Regions from separate parts of the Streptococcus sp. ELY_125 genome, predicted to be linked through region 2. Evidence: predicted binding sites of a transcription regulator. Region 2 holds the regulator's gene; each other region holds the start of a gene.
What was found. Region 2 encodes Rex, which represses fermentation and respiration genes when NADH is low (regulators of the CRP and FNR family bind a similar motif). Its sites were predicted from a motif close to TTGTGAANTANTTCACAA; they were not measured.
Positions count from the first base shown of each region.

Region 1: adhE (bifunctional acetaldehyde-CoA/alcohol dehydrogenase) is a predicted target of Rex. The motif match lies at 1,228-1,245, and genes of this name have one in related genera.
Region 3: adhP (alcohol dehydrogenase AdhP) is a predicted target of Rex. The motif match lies at 4,510-4,527, and genes of this name have one in related genera.

Region 1 covers NZ_JBZFUM010000025.1:2,449-8,062, forward strand. Annotated here, with positions in the region: gene AC4HAL_RS09325 (MFS transporter) at 1-575, shown strand, start outside; gene rpsO (30S ribosomal protein S15) at 720-989, shown strand; gene adhE (bifunctional acetaldehyde-CoA/alcohol dehydrogenase) at 1,381-4,050, shown strand; gene AC4HAL_RS09340 (hypothetical protein) at 4,135-4,350, shown strand; gene AC4HAL_RS09345 (hypothetical protein) at 4,541-4,873, shown strand; gene pnp (polyribonucleotide nucleotidyltransferase) at 5,541-5,614, shown strand, end outside.
Region 2 covers NZ_JBZFUM010000007.1:68,940-74,553, reverse strand. Annotated here, with positions in the region: gene AC4HAL_RS04645 (cysteine desulfurase family protein) at 1-367, shown strand, start outside; gene AC4HAL_RS04640 (DUF1831 domain-containing protein) at 370-717, shown strand; gene AC4HAL_RS04635 (redox-sensing transcriptional repressor Rex) at 851-1,489, shown strand; gene AC4HAL_RS04630 (gamma-glutamyl-gamma-aminobutyrate hydrolase family protein) at 1,573-2,268, shown strand; gene radC (RadC family protein) at 2,265-2,948, opposite strand; gene AC4HAL_RS04620 (PTS fructose transporter subunit IIABC) at 3,113-5,086, opposite strand; gene pfkB (1-phosphofructokinase) at 5,083-5,614, opposite strand, start outside.
Region 3 covers NZ_JBZFUM010000009.1:223-5,836, reverse strand. Annotated here, with positions in the region: gene AC4HAL_RS05080 (thymidylate synthase) at 1-752, opposite strand, end outside; gene AC4HAL_RS05075 (hydroxymethylglutaryl-CoA synthase) at 946-2,112, shown strand; gene AC4HAL_RS05070 (polysaccharide deacetylase family protein) at 2,120-3,025, shown strand; gene adhP (alcohol dehydrogenase AdhP) at 3,459-4,481, opposite strand; gene AC4HAL_RS05060 (HAD family hydrolase) at 4,599-5,444, opposite strand.

The DNA of each region.
Region 1 (5,614 bases), on a different contig from region 2:
CTCCTCTCTCTTGGCGGCAGCTAATCTATATTCTCTCCCTTGCTCTTTACGCTGGCTTCGTTATTTTAATCAATTCTGCTAACACCCTGCGTATTCCAGTGATAGTGTCTGCTTTTAGGCTCGGGACTGCCCAAGATGCCAGCTTGATACTCAGTTTGATGATGCTGATGGGAATTGTAGCAGGTGCCTTGTTTAGTAGTCTGGTTGTCTATTTTAAACGGTCTCTGCTGACTCTTGTTCCTCTTGTTTTAGGGCTGGGTCTCTTGGTAATGTGGCTGTCTCACAATCTTTTCTTCCTTAGTTTAGGCGCTCTGCTGACTGGCTTTGTCTACAGTTTAGGAGTGACCTATGTCTTCAACCTCCTGTCGGAAACGATCCCTAAGCAACAGCTGCATACAGCTACGACTCTAGTGCTGCTGGGCTGTAATCTTGGCGGAGCCTGTGCCTCCCTAGCTCTGCGTGTAATCGCTTATCTGACACCTTCACTGACAGCAGCCTTTGCTGTTTTGGGTTTGCTCAGCCTGGGATTAGCGACCCTGCTGTTTCTAATAAGGCATGTCAAACCTGTAAACTAGCTCTATATGCCAATAATCTCGTATGGTTGACGCTGTCTGGCTAATTTGTTAGAATAGAGAGGTCGCAAAGACAAACTAACTTCTTCTTGGTTGTAGGAAGGCCAAAACCTACCACTCGGATGAAGCAATAAAAGGAGAAAAGATATGGCAATTTCAAAAGAGAAAAAAAATGAAATTATTGCTCAATATGCTCGTCACGAAGGTGACACTGGTTCTGTAGAAGTTCAAGTAGCAGTGCTGACTTGGGAAATCAACCACCTCAACGAGCACATTCAGCAGCACAAAAAAGATCATGCAACTTACCGCGGTTTGATGAAAAAAATCGGTCACCGTCGTAACCTTTTGGCCTACCTTCGTCGTACTGATGTTAACCGCTACCGCGAATTGATTAAATCACTGGGACTTCGTCGTTAAGATAAGGTCTTTGATCTAAAGATAAGGGTTGGGCAAAGTCCCAGCTCCTTAAAAAGTGGCTGTCTTATTCGAACCCTAACTTTGAGATAGACGCTCGGACTCTCTAGAAATAGAGGGTCTTTTTTTAACTATTTACTAAGTCTGGTCATGTTTTTGTGTCTAAACAGCTTTAAAGATGGGGCCCTAAACCACTATCGAAGGTGCTGGATTTGTTTGGCTAAAGTGCTATCTCAAAAAAATGTGATTTTTTTCACAAAAAAGCTTGACATTATTCTAAAATAAGGTAAACTTAATAAGTGAAGAAAGTCACAAACTTTTGAGAGAGTAAATTTCCAAAAAGTTTCCGAGACATTCTTTTTAGAAAAACACTAATCATTTGGAGGAGACCTTAATGGCTAAAGAAACAAAGGTAGCAGCAGAAAAAGTTGAAGAACTAGCGCAGGAATACACCAGTTCCCTCATCGACAAAGCCTTAAAAGCTGAGCAAGAATATGCGACCTACACCCAAGAACAGGTTGATAAAATTATTGCAGCGATGGCTCTTGCTGGTTCAGAAAGTTCTCTGCAACTGGCCAAAGAAGCTGTCGAGGAAACGGGTCGTGGTATCGTTGAAGATAAAGATATAAAAAACCATTTTGCTACTGAAAATATTTACGAATTAATTAAACATGAAAAAACAGTAGGCATTATCGGCGAAGATAAGGTTAAAGGTCAGGTTCACATTGCGGCTCCCCTAGGTGTTATTGCGGGGATTGTCCCAACAACAAATCCCACTTCAACAACCATGTTCAAGAGTTTGGCAGCCTTAAAGACACGCAATGCTATTGTCTTTGCCTTCCACCCATCAGCTCAAAGTTGTTCTGTTCATGCAGCTCAAATTATGTATAAAGCTGCCATCAAGGCTGGCGCACCTGAAAATATTATCCAATGGATTGAAACACCTTCTATTGCCAACACAAACGCCTTGATTACCAATAAGAAAATTGCTGCAATCTTAGCAACAGGCGGCCCTGGTATGGTCAATGCGGCTCTTAAATCAGGTAACCCTTCAATGGGGGTTGGTGCTGGTAACGGTGCAGTCTATGTTGATGCGACGGCTCATATTGACCGTGCTGTCGAAGACCTTCTTATGTCAAAACGCTTTGATAACGGTATGATTTGTGCGACAGAAAACTCTGCTGTTGTTGAAGCTCCAATCTATAAGGAATGGCTCAAGAAAATGCAAGAAAAAGGTGCCTATTTGGTGCCTAAGAAGGACTACAAGAAACTGGAAGAATGCGTCTTCAATGACCATCATGGAGTTAATGGACCAGTAGCCGGTATGTCTGCCCGCTGGATTTGTGAGCGCGCTGGTGTGGATCTACCAGAAGGCAAAGATGTTCTCTTGTTTGAATTAGACGCCAAGAATATCGGTGAAAAGCTGTCCTCTGAAAAGCTATCCCCTCTGCTTTCTGTATACAAGGCTAAAGACCGTGAAGACGGTATTGAAATTGTTGAAGCCCTTCTTGACTACCAAGGTGCTGGACACAATGCGGCAATTCAAATTGGTTCTCAGGCTGACCCATTTGTAGCTGAATACGGTGATCGCGTAAAAGCGTCCCGTGTTCTGGTCAACCAACCGGATTCCATCGGTGGTATCGGTGATATTTATACGGACGCCTTGAAGGCAAGTCTGACATTGGGAACAGGATCATGGGGGAAAAATTCATTGTCACACAATCTATCAACTGGCGACCTCTTGAATGTTAAAACAGTCGCAAAACGTCGTAACCGCCCTCAATGGGTACGCCTGCCGGAAAAAACTTACTATGAAAAGAATGCTATTTCCTATCTACAAGATGACTATGAACCAATGCGGCGTGCTCTGATTGTAGCAGACCCTGGTATGGTACAGTTCGGTTTCGTTGACACGGTTTTGGGGCAATTGGCGCTTCGCGATGAAAAGGTAGTTACCTCTCTTTATGGCACGATCAAACCAGACCCAACTCTGGGACAAACGATTGAAATCGCTAAGCAAATGCGCGACTTTAAGCCAGATACTGTTATTGCTATCGGTGGTGGTTCAGCTATTGATGCGTCTAAGATTGCCCGTTTGATTTATGAAACATCATTGGACCGCGAGCCAGACTTCTTGGATAGCTATGAGCAAGTCAGTGCCTTCTTCCTTGAGTTGCAACAAAAATTCATCGATATCCGTAAACGTATCGTTAAGTTCAAACACCAAACGGAGACCCGTCTCTTCTGTATTCCAACGACATCTGGTACAGGAGCTGAGGTTACACCGTTTGCCGTTATCACAGACGACTTTACTCATGTTAAATATCCTCTGGCTGATTACGAGCTTGTGCCACAGGTTGCTATTGTTGACCCAGAATTTGTTATGACAGTGCCTAAACGCACAGCAGCCCTCTCAGGACTCGATGCTCTCTCCCACGCTTTAGAATCTTACGTCTCTGTCATGGCTTCTGATTTTACCCGCCCATGGTCGCTTGAAGCTATTAAGCTGATCATTGAAAATCTGGAAGATGCCTACAACTACGATCCGAAAAATCCGACACTTCGTGGGGAACAAGCCAAAGAAAACATGCATTATGCGTCAACAATTGCTGGTATGGCCTTCGGTAATGCCTTCTTAGGAATCAACCACTCGCTTGCCCACAAAACAGGTGGTGAGTTCGGTCTGCCTCACGGTTTAGCCATTGCCATTGCTATGCAGCATGTTATCCGCTACAATGGTGTTGCAGGCAACGTGAAACGTTCTGTCTATCCGCGTTATGAGGAATACCGTGCTCAGCGTGACTATGCTGATATTGCCCGTGCTCTTGGTCTTAAAGGCAAAACGGATGAAGAGTTAGTTGAAGCGCTGTGTCAGCGGATTGACAAACTGATGAAGGCTATTGACGTTGAACCTAAATTGTCGGCTAATGGTGTTAGTAAGAAAGACTTTGAAGCAGCTCTTGATCGCTTAGCGAGTCTGGCTTATGATGACCAATGTACACCAGCTAATCCGCGTCAGCCATACATTGAAGATATGAAACAACTTTTGATTGATCAATTCTAATCAAAATTACTAGCACCTAAAGAAATAGCTTAAAGAATTAGTATTCCTTTTAGAAGGTCCAGTGGACCTTTTAAGGGGTTGCTAGTGAGTGCAGAAAAAAATAATAAGAGAAGCAAGGATCTTGCTCTACTCCCTCATATAGTGAATAGTGAAAATCTAAAATTCACAGGCACTCTGGGGGAGTTTTCTTATGCTCAAAAACAATGTGAGATTGAGCAAAAACGCGTCCAGTATCTCTGTCTTGGAACCAACTCTTGGTGCAGTGGTTGGGAGAAAGACTTGTTGGCGATGACAACTTAATCTTACCCTTGCATAATCCATTAAGCGCTTTAGCACCAATGAATCACTGCTGACTGGCTTCCTTTTGCCAGCAGGTTAAGACAAAAAAACGAAACGAATGGGGGCACCGTTAATCTTATTTCCATTCCCTATATCCTAATGGTATCTATTTACTGGGTGCTATAACACTGAGGTGTGCTATAATAAGTCCATGTTATTTTATTTTATAGTGGGCTTGATTTTACTGATGCCGGTTTTAGGCCTCGTTTTTATCGGTCTAGCTGTCAGCCCGAAAGTAGGTAATATCAGGTGGGTGATGCTAATTGGTTTGCTACTGTTTGCCCTGTCTTTCTATAGTCTCTACTTGAAAATTAATGTCCTCTTTTTTAGTTTCTTTGCACTAGGTCCCTTTTTATTTGGCTTGGGTCTACCCGTCAGTCTGTCGTCAAGCAAACGTCTTCAGGCCGGTCTATCCGGTCTTGGTTTGCTTCTCCTTTTTCTGGGAATGCTCCTTATTATTGCTAATATGCTTAACCATATCTAGGAGAGTGGGATTCAATCGGTAAATCGTAATAAAATTGCGATTTCGATTTTCTTCGCTCTCTCATTTTAAGGCTCAGACCTCTGACACTTTCCTGTTTTTAGGTGGCAGGCGTTTGGCAGTCTATCCCCAGACTGCCAAACGCCACTGGAACATTTTGACACTTGCAAAGTTCATGGTATTAGATAACCTGAGGTTGCGACAAAAGTTCTCAACCTTATTTATTTGGTTAATTTATTCGCTAAGCGCAGTGGTTGGTTGGATATCCTTATCCCATGCTCTACAAGTGATAGCTCCAACAGTTTGGGGAACTGTTGGAGGATATCCAATTCTATGAACGTTAGTTCAGGTCAATCCCTAACCAACTTTGCGGAGGTGGGACAACGAAAGCAAATTCTCCAAATTATTGATTTCTGTCCCACTCTCAGCTATCATTTGCGTGGTCGTTAAACAGTCCAATGGACTACCTAAGAGGTACCTGAAAATGGGACTGCGCCTCACGATAAGGACTGCCAACCGCTGCGTCAATGGAATATGCTAAAGAGTTTGGATTTTTGTCTCAGCCCTTTTTCTTCACCCTAAAAGCCTTAAACATATCGATAACCTTATCATTAGTCACTATTTGTGGTAAAATAGAAACGATTCTAATTCTGGTAAAAGAGGTACTCTAATGGCGAAACAAACCTTCCAAATGACCTTTGCAGGGCAACCCTTGGTGGTGGAAATAGGTCAGGTAGCCAAGCA
Region 2 (5,614 bases):
AACCCAAGAGTATTTAGAACAAAATTTCCAAAAGGTCAGTCAACTGCGTCAAATCTTCTTATCCAAGATAGAAGGCCTTGATTATTACCTAAACGGTGGGAATACTGCTATGCCCCATGTCATCAATATTGGCTTTCCTAATGTCAATAATGGACTGTTACTAACACAGCTGGACTTGGCTGGATTTGCAGTTTCGACTGGTTCTGCCTGCACTGCAGGTACAGTCGATCCTAGCCATGTTCTAACAGCTCTGTACGGAGCTGATTCACCAAGATTACAAGAATCTATTCGCATTAGTCTTTCAGAATTAAATACAGCTGAAGACCTACAGCTTTTAGCCCATCAAATAAAGGAGCTTATCAAATAATTATGGCTTTTGAAAAAACGATCTATCTTCCTGATTGTCACTACAGCTACTCTATTAACCCTAATCTTAAGAAGTACACCTTGGGTGATATGACCTTTACCCAGAACAAGCTAGGCCACTACGAACTGAATCGCCTTTTGGAGGAAATTCCAAATTCTGGCAACGGCTTCCCACTTAAAATTACGATCAATAAGGACTTACAATCTTTCAAACTTATTATTACGGATCAGTCTGGCTTGCGGCAGGTTAACATTTTTAAGACGGATAAAACGTGTATTATTCAAGATAAATTCTATTTCTTAATGGATAGCTTGGTTGAGCGCGATGTGTTCACTAAAACGGAGATTTAGTCTTTTTGTGAATCGATAAAAGAATTCTATGATAACCATAGGATTTTTTTATCACTAATTTGTTGCAGTTTTCACAAACTTGTTCTACAATTAAGGTAGTATTGAACTCTAAAGGATTGGAGATATAGTTTCTATGGCTATTGATAAATCTATTCCTAAGGCTACGGCCAAACGTTTGTCGCTTTACTATAGAACTTTCAAACGTTTTTATGCTGAAAATATTGAAAAAGCTAGCTCTAAGCAGATTGCTGAAGCGATTGGGATTGACTCTGCCACCGTTCGTCGAGACTTCTCTTATTTTGGAGAATTAGGGCGCCGAGGATTTGGCTATGATGTTAGAAAATTAATGAATTTTTTTGCCGATATTCTTCACGATCACTCTATCACAAATGTAGCTTTGGTAGGCTGCGGGAATATGGGGCGAGCCTTGCTCCACTACCGCTTCCATGAACGCAATAAAATGAAGATTATTATGGCTTTTGATACCGATGATAATGTACTTGTAGGCACAAAAACCGATGACGATATTCCTATTTATGGTATCTCGACTATAAAAGATCGCTTGGATGGTGCTGACTGCCATACCGCCATTCTAACAGTTCCCAGTGTTAAGGCGCAGGAGGTCTCAGAGCAATTAGTCCAATCTGGTATCAAAGGTATTCTTAGCTTTTCACCTGTTAACCTTAGTCTTCCTAAGGGCGTATTTGTCCAGTATGTTGATTTAACTAGTGAGTTACAAACCCTCCTGTATTTTATGAATCAGAGCCAATAATTACCTAACATTGACATGACTGTTCCAGAACCCCGATCCTATTTTCGACTTATGTTACCCAATTCTTATCTAGGAGGTTGCCTATGAAATCAAAGCCTATTATCGGCATTACTACTAATGAAAGACCCAATCCCAATGATGATATTCCTTGGAGCTACGCTCCAACAGGCTTTGTTGAGGGTGTCAAAAAAGCCGGCGGTCTCCCGCTTTTATTCCCTATTGGAAAAATAGAAGATGCCAAGCCCTATGTCTCTATGGTTGATAAAGTCCTCTTAATCGGCGGTCAAAATGTGGATCCCGACTTTTATCACGAAGTGAATCAAGCTAGCGATAATGATTTTTTGCGGCGTCGAGATGATTTTGAATTTGCGATTATTGATGAGGCAATTCGTCAAGAAAAACCTATTTTTTCTGTCTGTCGCGGCACCCAGCTGATGAATGTTGCATTGGGAGGCAGTCTCAATCAAGCAATAGAGAATCACTGGCAAGATAAACCGTCAGACTACCTCTATCATGATATGGCGGTTAAAGATCATACTAGGTTAGCTGAGATTTATGGTACTCAAAGCTCTATCAATTCTTTTCATCACCAAAGTATCAAGGAACTTTCTCCTTTTTTGGATGTTATTGCTGAAGATCCAAACGATCAAACGATCGAGGCCGTTGAATCTAATCACCCCGACATCCACTTCATGGGTGTGCAATGGCACCCGGAATTGCTTATTGGTAACCGAAAAGCCGATCAGGAACTCTTCAACTATTTTGTCAATGAACTTTAAATAATAAGGTCCGTTTCTTCTCGAAAGCTATAATAACTACCTGAACCAACGATGATGTGATCTAGGAGTTCTACCCCCAGATCATCACAGCATCGTTTTATTTTTTTCGTAAAGGTGATATCATGCTGACTAGGGTTAGACTGTCCAGACGGATGGTTATGGGCAATGATAACTGAAGTTGCCATAACCTTGCAGGCATAGTGCAAAATCTCCCTTGGCTCAGCAATTGAATGACGGACACTGCCAATAAAAATTGTTTGTTGCTTAATCAGACGATTTTGTGTATCTAAATAAAGAGCAACAAGATGTTCTTGACGTTTATCCCTTAAATCAGCAATCATTTTCTTTGCTAGCTGCTCACTGGAAATAATACGTTCGCCCGAAGTGTTCGCAGCTTGGTTAACTCTTTTAGCAAATTCTAACATAGCCTTAATTTCAATGGATTTCACACGACCAATACCAGAAATTGCCTGTAATTCTTCCAAAGATAGCAACCGAAAATCTGCTAGGTTATCTAAAGCTTCTAAAATATTATTGGCTAAGGATAAAACATGCTGCTGCTTAGTCCCAGTTCTCAATAAAATTGCTAATAATTCTTGATTGCTCAACTGTTCTGCCCCTTGAGCTAATAGACGCTCCCGGGGACGTAAAGTATCCTGATGAATTTCAATAGTATACATAAAGTTCCTCCTACCTTTTAATTCGTAAGATAAAAAAAGAAGAGAGAATTTTAGCATAGTTGATTCCATAAAAATAGGACCCACATAATCATTCTCACTGAGAGCCTTAATTAACTTAAAGAAAAAATCCTCGCCTTTCAACGAGGATTTTTATAAGGAAAGTCTCAGGCTCCTTGTTCTTTACGAAGAGCGCCAAAGATGATACCGGACACTACTGCACCAAGAGCAACGTAAACAAGGTAGAGCCACCAGTTAGTCGTTAGGGCAACGACAAATATACCACCATGGGGAGCCATCAGTTTGATACCAGAAAGACCAACTAGAGCACCTGTAAGGGCAGAACCAACCATAAAGCTTGGGATAGCACGTCCTGGATCAGCTGCGCCAAATGGAATGGCACCTTCAGTGATAAAGGAGAGTCCCATCACAATATTAGTTAAACCAGAATCGCGTTCTTCTTGGCTAAATTTATTAGGGAAGATACGAGTTGCCACAAAAACGGCAAGTGGTGGAACCATACCTGCAGCCATAACAGCCGCCATAACTACTGAACCACCATTGGACAGAGCATCTGCAGTTAAAGTCCCTGTCCCAAAAATATAAGCTGCCTTATTAAATGGTCCACCCATATCAATAGCCATCATAGCTCCAACGATAAGGCCCAGCAAGACGGCAGAACTACCTGACAGGCCTTCTAGGAAGTTATTGAGAGCAGTATTAATGGCTCCCATTGGGATGTTGACTAGAAGCATCAAGAATCCTGTAATAGCAACACCAAGCAAGGGTAAAAGCAAGATAGACTTAATACCTTCTAAAGAACGAGGAACCTTGACGTACTTTTTAAGTAAAAGTGCTACCCCACCAGCAATGAAACCACCAACTAGGGCACCTAGGAAACCAGATGGAATTAAGTTAGGATTTTGAGCAGCTTTGCTACCTGAGAAATAAGCAACCGTATTGATCGCATACCCATTAGAAGCGATGAAGCCAGCTGCAAATCCTGAGGCCAAACCAGGCTTTTCAGCAATCGAATAGGCAATATAACCTGCTAGCACTGGCAACATAAACCCAAAAGCGGCATTACCAATCTGCTTGAAGATGGCGGCCGATTGGTGGTAAACACCAAGATTACCAAGCTGGTCTTGAGGGACACCAAGGATGTTATCAATTAAGAAAGCCAAAGCAATCATGATACCACCGCCAATAACGAATGGCAGCATTTGTGATACTCCACTCATAAGGTGTTTATAGAAAGCCGAACCTAGCCCTTGCTTTTCGCCCTCATCAGCTGAAGCAGTTGCCTCGCCTTGAGCTGCTGTATATGTTTCAGCCTTACCGTCCAAAATGGTGTTAATCAGTTCTTCAGGTTTCTTAATACCTTCGGCAACAGGTCGAGAAATCAGTTGCTTGCCATCAAAACGAGCCATTTCAACAGCTTTATCGGCTGCTACAATGACACCCTTGGCACGCTTGATTTCATCTGCAGTTAAGGCATTACCGACACCGGACGCGCCATTCGTTTCAACACGAACGGTAACTCCCATCTCTTCACCTTGTTTGATAAGGGCTTCTTCGGCCATATAGGTATGGGCAATACCGGTGGTGCACGCTGTAACAGCGACAACCAATGGCTTATCATCAGATGCAGCCTGAGCTGGCTGTGCAGCGGCTTCTTCCTTATTTTCTTCTTCCGCCTGATCAAAAGTCGCAATGACTTCCTCTGGGGTTGTTACCTGACGCAACTTATCAGCGAAGCCATCCTTCAGCAAATACTTAGATAACTCAGCTAGGGCGGCCAAGTGCGTATCATTGGCGCCATCCGGCGCTGCAATCATGAAGAATAAATCTGTTGGCTGACCATCAAGTGCTTCATAGTCGACACCGTTTGCTGATTTAGCAAAGAGAACCGTTGCTTCCTTAACAGCTGCATTTTTGCTGTGTGGCATAGCAACTCCATCGCCTAAGCCAGTCGATGTCTGTGCTTCACGGTTCATAATACCTTCTTTGAAGGTGCTAAAATCCGTTACGATTCCTTTATCCACCAAGCTATTGATCATTTCATCAATAGCAGCTTCTTTGGTAGTCGCCTGCAAATCAAGCAACATGACCTCTTTTCTTAGGAGATCTTGAATTTTCATAGTTTTTCTACCTCTACTTTTTGATATGTTTCCTCTATAAACTCAATGCTAGCTAGATCGTCTGAGAAAGCTGTTGATGTTCCGCAGGCAACTCCCCACTTAAGCGCCTCAACCGCATCCTTGGTTCGGACAAATTGACCTGTGAAACCTGCTACCATAGAATCACCCGCACCAACAGAGTTTTTCACCTCTCCTTTGATCGGTTTAGCAAAGTAGGCGGCCTCTGGTGTTACCAAAAGAGCACCATCCCCTGCCATAGAAATGATAACATTTTGAGCTCCTTTAGCTAGGATTTCTCGTGCATACTTTTCAACATCAGCGAGGCCATTTAGTTTAACATCAAAGATCGCCTCCAACTCGTGATTATTGGGCTTGACCAAAAGGGGCTGGTATTCCAAAGCATCCAGCAAGGTTTGACCTTCAAAATCACAGACGACCTGAGCTCCTGTCTCTCTGGCAGTAGGAATCAAGCGTTTGTAAACCTGATTACCAAGGTTGGCCGGAGCTGAACCTGCAAAGACAACGGTA
Region 3 (5,614 bases), on a different contig from region 2:
GTTCCATCTGGAACATTCAAAACTAGGCAGGGCTGACAGGCAGTTGGCTGACGACGCAGCAGTTCTTTTGCCTGTTCAAACTGATTATCATAGATATGGAGGTTGTTGACAAAATAGAAAAACTTACCTATTTTCCAGCCAAAATGTTTCGCAATCATCATCTGCAGGGCCACATACTGCATAGCATTAATATGATGAGCAACCAACATATCATTGGAACGCTGAGTCAGGGTGGCATCCAAGTAGATTTCACCATCTACCCGCCGAACATCAAACATGGTTTGAAAAGCACAAGGAAGAAGGCCTTCTGATTCCTCGAAAGCTTCATAATCCCAAAGACTGATGACATTGCGGCGGTTCCAAGGGTTTTCTTCGAGCTGCTTGAGAATTTTAGTTATAATATCGTGCTTTTTGACAATAGCACCGTAGCGCTCACCGATAGTACCCGTATCTCCGATTTCCCAATCATTCCAGTATTTAACGTGATACTTATCGTTTAATATGGTAAGGTCATTGCTCTGCTCTTGGTAAATCCAAAAAATTTCTTTGATAGCTGATTTTATTGGAATTGGCCTCAAGGTTGTAATTGGAAATTCTCCCCTAGCTAAATCATATTCAGCAAAGGAGCCCGTAATATATTTTGAATTAGCGGTTCGTCCATCCTTGTATTTGGGACGGGCTTGCTCCGAAAGCACCCCTTGTGTCATAATTTTTTGAATATTGTCCTTAAAAATATCATCTGCTTTTGTCATGGTATATCCTTAAAATAATTATTACTTCATATTCTAGCGAATTTTAAGCAAAAAAGCCAATAGCTGCTACCTAGCTAGTTAAAAACCTATGTTTAGGAGTGATTTGAAGAGGCTTTAAGTTTTTCCTTCAGAGCTTTCATGTCATTTATGTTACAATAGAATCATATTAAACTTGCAAATAGAAGGTAGATGTATGACCATTGGAATTGATAAGATTGGTTTTGCGACAGCCAGATATCAGCTTTCTATGGCTGATTTAGCCTCAGCTCGCAACACCGATCCTAATAAATATTCGATTGGATTAATGCTGGATTGTTTAAGTATTGCTCCTATTACAGAGGATATTGTCACTCTAGGCGCCGCTGCTGCTGAAAAAATCCTGACGGATGAAGACAAGGCAACCATTGATATGGTCATTGTCGCCAGTGAATCCAGTATTGATCAGAGTAAGGCTGCTGCAGTCTTTGTACACGGCTTATTAGGTATTCAGCCCTTTGCCCGAAGCATTGAGATGAAGGAAGCTTGTTATAGTGCGACAGCAGGGCTTAACTATGCTAAGCTGCATGTCTCAGCTAATCCACAGTCTAAGGTGCTCGTTATTGCTAGTGATATTGCCAAGTATGGCATCAAAACATCAGGAGAACCGACCCAAGGCGCCGGTGCCCTTGCTATGCTGGTAACGGCACAACCTAGAATTATCGCTTTCAATGACGATAATATTGCTCAAACTCGCGATGTTATGGACTTTTGGCGTCCCAATTATTCTGTAACCCCCTTTGTTCAAGGCATGTTTTCGACTAAACAATACCTAGACAGTTTAAAGACAGTCTGGACCGAATACCAAAAACGGCAGAATCTCAGTCTAGAGGACTTTGCAGCCTTTTGCTTTCACATTCCATATCCTAAACTGGCTAACAAGGGACTTAATAAATTGATGGACAAAACCCTTGATGATAGGGTACGGGCGCAATTGCAAGAGCATTTTGACAGTTCCATTCATTATAGCAGACAGGTGGGAAATATCTATACTGGCTCGCTCTATCTTAGCTTCCTATCACTATTGGAAAATGCTCAGTCTTTACAAGCTGGTGATCGCATCGGCTTCTTCAGCTACGGTTCCGGTGCGGTTTCAGAGATTTTTAGCGGAAATCTTGTTGATGGTTTTAAAAACATGCTGGGGGACAGCCAGCAAAAAGAGCTTGATCAACGTAAACTTATCAGCGTCCCTGAGTACGAAATGATGTTCTTTGAGGAGGCTGAGCTTGATCAGGATGGCAATGCTTCATTTATAGATTATGATACCCATACCTTTGTTCTTGATAGTATTGTCGAACATCAACGTCGCTATAAGAGGAGATAAGCAAAAAATGACTGCTAAAAATCGTCATAATCACACTAGCCGCAACTTGCTAGCTATTATCTGCCTTGTTTTTATTCTTGGGGCTGTGGCCTTTATGGTAAAGAATCACAGCTCCAAACCCAGTCAGTTGTTAAAAACGGAAAAAACACAGAGTCAGCAAACAGCTAAGACTCCTAAACAGATTAGTGAAGCAAGAAAGTCTAACAGGACCAAGGTCAATTGGGAAAAGCAAGATGAAGCTATCAAAGTTCCTATTTTGATGTACCATGCCATCCATGTTATGGACTCTTCTGAAGCAGGCAGTGCCAATCTCATTGTTGATCCTTCAACCTTCGAAAGTCATATTAAAGCACTATCGGAGGCTGGTTATTACTTTTTGACTCCTGAAGAAGCCTACAAAGCGCTATCAGAAAACGTTTTACCTAATGGCAACAAAAAAATTGTCTGGCTAACTTTTGACGATGGAGATGCGGATTTTGTAAATGCCTACAATATTATGAAACAGTATGGGGCCCACGGCACCGATAATATCATTACCAGTTATATTGATAAGGAAGGTTTTTTAACTACTGACCAGATTAAGGAAATGAAATCAGACGGCATGTCCTTTCAAAGTCACACTGTGAACCATCCCGATTTATCAGCAACGGCCGAGGATACTCAAGACACAGAACTCAGTGAATCCAAAAGATGGCTGGACCAAACTCTAGATCAAGAAACGGTCGCACTCGCCTATCCTTCTGGACGTTACAATGACACTACTCAGTCATTAGCTGAACAAGATGGATATAAAATGGCGGTAACAACCAATGAAGGGTTAGCCAGTGCCGATAACGGTTTTTATACTCTTAATCGCGTTCGTATCCTGCCGACAACAACGGCCGAGGAGCTGTTATCCACAATTTCATGGTAAAGACTTAGGGTACAGGTACTCTTTCCTTTATTATAAACGGAGAAATCATTACTGATTTACTTAACAAAACTAGGATAAACAGATGGACAGTACCGCTATCTTGTTTATCCTAGTTTTTTTCAGCTTGTTGTCCCAACTATTTCTGATAAATCGCGCTTGTTTAAGATCATAAAAAACACTCCAGTGCGAACCACTCTCCAAAGTGGATTGCTAGTCTACTTTGAAAGGGGACAATAGAGCGTTTTTCATCTATATAAAAATGGGCAGGTGCTGCCTCAGGGCTTTATCTAGTCATAAAACAGTAGGCAGCTCGATAAATTATTTAAGATATAAAGAGCCAATTTGCTTGGCGAAAATTCCCGGCAGAGAAGTAGAGTCGAATGACACCGTATGCTTGATATACAAGTACTCCTTTACCCTCAGGTTCAGACGCTTAAGCCAATTTGGTGAAATCGAGAACTTTGCGGCCTTGAATTTTACCAGCTTCCATTTCATCGAAAACGTCAGGTGCTGTATCTACCTCAACTGTTTCAACGACTGGTACCACTAGACCGCGTGCACCAAAATCAAAAGCCTCTTCCAAATCTTTGCGTGTTCCCACGAGTGAACCAACAACACGGATCCCATCAAGAACTGTCTTAACAATAGAAAGTTCCATATATTCTGATGGGAGACCTACAGCAACTACTGTACCGCCCGCACGAACGCTGTCGATAGCTTGATTAAAGGCAACCTTTGAAACAGCTGTTACAACAACACCATGACAGCCGCCAGTTTTTTCTTGAATATAAGCAGCAACATCGCCAACTTCTTTACCATTGACAATAATGTCTGCTCCAGATTCTTTAGCGAGATCGAGCTTATCTTGGTTAATATCCACAGCAACAACCTGTGCATTGAAAACCTTTTTAGCATATTGAACAGCTAGATTACCAAGGCCACCAGCACCAAAGATACAAATCCATTGGCCAGGGGCTGCGCCCGCTTCTTTAATAGCTTTGTAAGTAGTCACACCTGCGCAGGTAATCGATGAAGCTTGAGCAGGATCTAAACCTTCTGGAACTTTGACAGCGTAATCAGCTGTAACAACTGCATATTCACTCATGCCTCCATCAACGCTGTATCCAGCATTTTTAACAGAGCGACAGAGCGTCTCGCGTCCTGTTGTACAATACTCACAGTGACCGCATCCTTCGAAAAACCAAGCGATAGAGACACGATCGCCAACCTTTAACGATTCGACACCTTCTCCAATCTCTTGGACGATACCGATACCTTCATGACCCAGAATACGTCCGGGCACTTGTCCAAAATCTCCGTGAGCGACATGCAAGTCTGTATGGCAAACTCCACAATACTCAACTTTTACCAGTGCTTCACCATGTCCAATTGTTGGTAAAGCATGATCTACAACCTCAACACCATTTGATGCTTGGTTAACAACAACTGCTTTCATCTCGCTTCCTCCTATGTGCGATTAATTTTTTTGAAATCGATTACAAGAATATTGTACATTATTGCACAATCTTGTCAAGTATTTTCTGCAAACCAAGCGGGAGCTACCAAAATTCTGCTAAGACAAGAGGCCCAGACGCTCAAATCCCTTATAAAGACCATCTTCTTCAACATCCTCAGTCACCATATCAGCCATCGCTAAAATCTCAGGTCCACCATTGGCCATAGCAACCCCAATTTCACAATAGTTTAACATAGGAATATCTACCTTGGCATCTCCAAAAGCAATGGTATCTTCCTTAGTCAGCTGCAGGTGATTCAAAAGGACATCGATCGTATGGGCCTTATCAATATTAGCTACTCCTAAATCGCCAAAAAGGGCTGTCTCGCCCCTGCCTCCCCAGGTACCTGCTTTTAATTTCGGAAAGGCTGCCTTGGAATCTAAATGATCTTGATAGGAAGACAAAATAAAACTAATTTTATTAACATCATTGCGATAAAGTCGATCACCATAAATTAGGCCGTGGAGGGCATCTTCAGCCTCCAAGTTAGCAACATCTTGCTCCCTTGCCCCCTTGCGTTTAGCATAGGCTCTTATCACCGGTCTTGCTACCTCTTTAAAATTTTCACTAGCAAATAAACCGTTATTACTTTCAAGGTAAAACTCTAAACCACGCTCGTGTAGCCAATCGACAATAGCATGCGTGTCTTGTTCAGAAATTAGTTGGTGCATTAAAACATGTCCCTGATGTTCTAGGTAGGAACCATTACCACCAATCATACCGTCTAAGCCGATATCCCACAGTTCAGGCTGCACCTCAGCTCTGCTACGTCCCGTACACATATAAACCAAGTGTCCCTGAGCTCTTGCTTGGCGAATAGCCACTATGGCAGACTTAGGAATGCGATTCTCATAGTCTACTAAGGTTCCATCCACATCTAAAAAAATGACCTTTTGCTTCATAAACATGCTCCTCCATTAAGATTTAAGATACCAAAGGCTTTAAAAATTCGACTGAGAAAATATGAACTTGGACGAAAACCTTGGATTGCGAAGTCTGTTAACTTTTTCAAAGATTTAGGCTAAGTTCAATTCTGCTCCACCACACCTATTATAATGGAGATCCAGCAGCA